Regions from separate parts of the Streptomyces sp. NPDC021080 genome, predicted to be linked through region 1. Evidence: riboswitches for the same ligand, from Rfam matches in the RefSeq annotation. Region 1 holds a riboswitch; the other holds the start of a gene.
The links. A riboswitch is a leader RNA that binds a small molecule or an ion and turns the genes downstream of it on or off. The one in region 1 is predicted to bind glycine.

Region 1 (2,445 bases):
ACCGTGGCGTAGCGGTGGGTACGCCGTGCGATGGTCCGCAGGCCCTCGGGGCCGTGGTAGACGGCGTACATGCCGGCCATGACGGCGAGCAGCACCTGGGCGGTGCAGATGTTGCTGGTCGCCTTCTCCCGGCGGATGTGCTGCTCACGCGTCTGCAGGGCGAGGCGGTACGCCTTGTTCCCGTCAGCGTCCACGGAGACACCGACGAGACGGCCGGGAAGGCTGCGCGCGAAGTTCTCGCGGACCGCCATGTAACCGGCGTGCGGACCGCCGAAGCCCATCGGCACACCGAAGCGCTGGGTCGTACCGATCGCGATGTCCGCGCCGAGCTCGCCGGGCGAGGTCAGCAGGGTCAGGGCGAGCAGGTCGGCCGCGACGGTCACGACCGCGCCGAGCTCGTGCGCCTGCTCGACGAGCGGCTTGATGTCGCGTACGGAACCGGAGGCGCCCGGGTACTGGATCAGTACGCCGTTGATCTCGCGCCCGGCGAGGTCGGCCGGGATGCCGTCCGTGAGGTCGGCGACGACGATCTCGACGCCGGTCGGCTCGGCGCGTGTCTCGATGACGGCGATGGTCTGCGGCAGCGCGTCCGCGTCGACCAGGAAGAGGCCCTTCTTGTTCTTGCCCATGCGGCGGGACAGCGCCATGGCCTCGGCGGCGGCGGTGCCCTCGTCGAGGAGGGAGGCGCCGGAGGTCGGCAGCCCGGTCAGCTCGGCGACGACAGTCTGGAAGTTCAGCAGCGCCTCGAGACGGCCCTGCGAGATCTCCGGCTGGTACGGCGTGTACGCGGTGTACCAGGCCGGGTTCTCCATGACGTTGCGCAGGATCACCGGCGGCGTGAAGGTGCCGTAGTAACCGAGGCCGATCATCGAACCGAGCACCTGGTTGCGGTCCGCGAGGGAGCGGAGCTCGGCCAGTACCTCGGCCTCGGTGCGCGCGGCCGGCAGGTCCAGGGCCTCGGCGTTCTTGATCACATCCGGCACCGCGGCGGCCGTCAGCTCGTCGAGCGAGCCGTATCCGACGTGCGCGAGCATCTTGGCGCGCGCCTCGGGGTCGGGCCCGATGTGGCGCTGCTCGAAGGGGATGCCCTGTTCGAGCTCGGAAAGCGGAATGCGAGGGGCGGTCATGGCGGAGGCCTCCTGGTCTGACGCGACCTTCGAGGGGCACCCCGGCGCGGGTACCCCGACGGCCTCCCCCTCTGTCATCTCAACCTGAGAGTTTCACCGGACAATCCCGCGGACGATCCGGTTTTCACCGTCGGTGAGAGCGGAGGCCATAGACACCCGCTCTGCTTTCCAGAGTGACCTCGTCCGTGCGGTACGTGTGCCTGAGAGATTCCGGGGAGGATTTGCTCCTTCGGCGCCTCCGGTGAAATCCGGAGGACTCTCCCGCACGGGATCAGCAGCCGTTTGCCAGCCTACCAGCGGCGACTGGAGGACAGCTCGAGTGGCCGCCTTCACAGATGTGCTCTTTTGTAGTACTTACGGATGAGTTTGCGACCACTGGAGGGACCGTGCAGACCGACATCGATCCGCGCAACCTGATCGGCCGCAAGGCGTTCGACAGCAACGGCACCAAGATCGGCACGATCGACGAGGTCTACCTCGACGACGCGACCGGCGTCCCGGAGTGGGCGGCCATACGCACCGGGCTGTTCAGCAGGGACGCCTTCGTGCCCCTGGAGCCCAGTGAGATCGTCGAGGGGACCCTGCGCATCCCCTTCGACCGGGCCCTGATCAAGGATGCCCCCGACTTCGGTGTCGGTCGCCACCTCTCCCCCGAGCAGGAGCTGCAGCTCTACCACCACTACGGCCTCGACGTGGCGTCTCCGCCACCGCCGGACCGGGACTTCGGCCGGCTCGCGGGCTCGGAGGACACCTGAGCCCCCGACCCGGGGCCCTACACCCCGGCTCCCACCGCCGGCGACGGCCAGGGTCCTGCGTCCCGGCTCCCGGCACCAGCGACGGCCCGGATCCCTGTCTGCCGTCCCGGCTCCCGGCTGCGGCCCGAGGTCGCACGTTCCGGCCTCTGACGCCGGCGGCCCGGGTCTTATGCCCCGGCTTCCGGCGCCGGCGGCCGGGGTCCTACGCCCCGGCTCTTGGCACCAGCGGCGGCCCAGGGTCCTGCATCCCGGCTCCCGGAACCGGCGACGGCCCGGAGTCCCGCGTCCCGGCCTCTGACGCCGACGGCCCGGGACCCGCCGACGCTCCGTCGGCGTCCCCGGGTCTTCGCTCCACCAGGGGCAGCGGGTCGGCCGGTTCCAGCTGCGGATCGTCCGTCCGGAACGTCCGCACCCGGCCGGGCCCGGAGTAGGGCGTCTCGAACCGCACCGTGACCCTCCCCAGCCCGCTCCCCTGAACCCACCCGTGTCCGAACTCGGCGTGCCGGACGTCGTGCCCGGAGGGCCACCGTCGCTCCGCGGGCGCCGCCTCCCCGGCCGAGGAG
Region 2 (2,445 bases), on a different contig from region 1:
GCGGCATGCCGGCCTCCAGGCGCAGCGTGTCGCGGCAGGACAGGCCGCAGGGGACGAGACCGGCCGGGGTGCCCGCGTCGGTGAGCGCCTGCCAGACCTTCTCGGCGTCGGCGGGGGCGACGAACAGCTCGAAGCCGTCCTCACCGGTGTAGCCCGTGCGGGCGATCAGGGCCGGGACGCCGGCCACCGTGCCCGGCAGGCCCGCGTAGTACTTCAGGCCGTCGAGGTCCGCGTCGGTGACCGCCTTGAGGATGCCGGGGGACTCGGGGCCCTGCACGGCGATCAGCGCGTACGCGTCACGGTCGTCGCGCACCTCGGCGTCGAAACCGGCGGCGCGAGCGGTCAGCGCGTCCAGCACCACCTGGGCGTTGGAGGCGTTGGCGACGACCATGTATTCGTGGTCGGCCAGGCGGTAGACGATCAGGTCGTCCAGGATGCCGCCGTCCTCCTGGCAGATCATGGTGTAGCGGGCGCGGCCGACGCCGACGGTGGCGATGTTGCCGACCAGCGCGTGGTTCAGGAGGGCCGCGGCCTCGGGGCCGGTGACGGTGATCTCGCCCATGTGGGAGAGGTCGAAGAGGCCGGCCTTCGTGCGGACGGCGATGTGCTCGTCGCGCTCCGAGCCGTAGCGCAGGGGCATGTCCCAGCCCGCGAAGTCGGTCATGGTCGCGCCGAGCGAACGATGCAGGGCATCGAGCGCGGTGTGACGGGGTGCGTTGCTGCTCATCGGTCTGGCTCCCAAGGCATGACGGCGAGGTCGTTCCTCCCCATCTGTCATCGGAACCTGAGAGGTTCATCACGACCACACGAAACGGTGGTCCTGACTTGCACCTTGGGTGGAGCCACCGGTGAGCGGCCCGCTTTTCAGATGTGCCTCGCCCGCGCGGTAACGGTGCCTGAGAGATTCAAGGGAGGGACTTGCTCCTTCGGCGCCCGGATACACGTACCCAGGACTCTCCCGCGCGGATTCAAGCGGCCGGTATGCAGTTGGCGCGGCCATCATCGCACGCGTTCCCGGATCACGGCAGCCCGGCGTCTGTGACACGGCTGTGGCAGTCCGTGCACGGAAAAGGGAAGCGCCGGGCATTACCTTCTCTTTACACTCGACGGGGATGGGACTCCACGTCCAAGGGGAGGACGGTCACGGTGAACAGGACCACGGCGTACGCGACGACCTCGGGTCTCGCACTGTCCGAGCAGCCCGGCGCACCGGCCCGCAAGGCCCGCGGACCGCGTCCGGAGGCCGTCGTGCGGGATCTGCGCCGGCGGGTCGGGCACAGCCCGCACGGGCTCCGTTTCGGGGCGAGCGACCTCGTCGTGGTCACCGGACTGCCCGGCAGCGGAAAGTCGACGCTGATGCGCAGGGCGGTGCGGGGCGCGCGCATCGACTCGCAGGACACCCGGGAGCGCTGGGACGGCCGGATGGCCCGGCTGCTGCCCTACGCGGCCTACCGCCCCCTGGTCCGCCTCGCCCACTACGCCGGCCTGCGCCGCGCCCTGCGCGAGGGCGGCGGACTCGTCGTGCACGACTGCGGCACGCAGGCCTGGGTGCGCCGCTGGCTCGCCCGCGAGGCCCGGCGCCGCGGCGGTGTGCTGCATCTGCTGCTGCTCGACGTCACGCCCGGCACCGCGCTGGACGGCCAGTGCCGGCGCGGCCGGGGCGTCTCGCGCTACGCCTTCGCCCGCCATCGCGGCGCGGTCGCCCGGCTGCTGCGCTCCGCCGAGAGGGGAGACCTGCCCGAGGGCTGCGGCTCGGCGGTCCTCATCGACCGGGACGCGGCGGACGTGCTGACCAGGATCGACTTCGGCCACTGACCCGGCGGCGGTGGCCCACTAACCTTTCCAGCCGGAACAGTGGTTCGAAGCGGGCGGTAGACAGATGGACTTTCCGGCACAGGCGCATCCCCATCCGCACGGCGGTTGGCCCGGCAACGAGCTGGAGGAGGTGTTGTCCTCCTCCCTCGGCGTGCCCGGGCCCTCGGTGGCCGCTCGCATCGTCGAGGTGCTCGGCCGCAGCTTCCTGTGGGTGCCGCTGCCCAACGGCGGCGGCCCGCAGAGCGGTCCGCTCGATCTGCCCACGATGGACATCGGGGGCGTGGTGTACGTCCCCGTGTTCAGCTCCGAGGAGCAGTTCCGCCAGGTCGTCGGCAGCCACATGTCGTTCACGATCGCGCCCGCCGTGGAGTTCGCCCGCGGGCTTCCGCCGCAGGCCGGCATCGTGGTGAACCCGGACGGTGTGGTCGGCGTACCGCTGCCGCCGCCGGCCGTCGCCGAGCTGTGCCGGGCCGGGCGGAGCGAGCTGGACGGGGCGGCCAGCGGGGGCCGGGTGCGGCTCTTCGAGCCCGACTGGCAGGACGATCCGATGGACTTCCTCGCCGCGGCCTCGGCGGAGTTCGCCGCGGCCGGTGTCGTCCTGAGCGCCCGCCGCTGTCTGGCCAGCATCGA

Region 2: another riboswitch for glycine. It lies ahead of gcvT (glycine cleavage system aminomethyltransferase GcvT); the one in region 1 lies ahead of gcvP (aminomethyl-transferring glycine dehydrogenase).

What each region holds. Positions count from the first base shown of each region.
Region 1 covers NZ_JBIRQM010000003.1:746,345-748,789, forward strand. The annotation lists gene gcvP (aminomethyl-transferring glycine dehydrogenase) at 1-1,127, opposite strand, end outside; glycine riboswitch at 1,306-1,401, opposite strand; gene ACH4S8_RS10680 (PRC-barrel domain-containing protein) at 1,514-1,882, shown strand; gene ACH4S8_RS10685 (DNA polymerase IV) at 2,085-2,445, opposite strand, start outside.
Region 2 covers NZ_JBIRQM010000010.1:341,321-343,765, reverse strand. The annotation lists gene gcvT (glycine cleavage system aminomethyltransferase GcvT) at 1-727, opposite strand, end outside; glycine riboswitch at 875-971, opposite strand; gene ACH4S8_RS25925 (AAA family ATPase) at 1,147-1,815, shown strand; gene ACH4S8_RS25920 (enhanced serine sensitivity protein SseB) at 1,880-2,445, shown strand, end outside.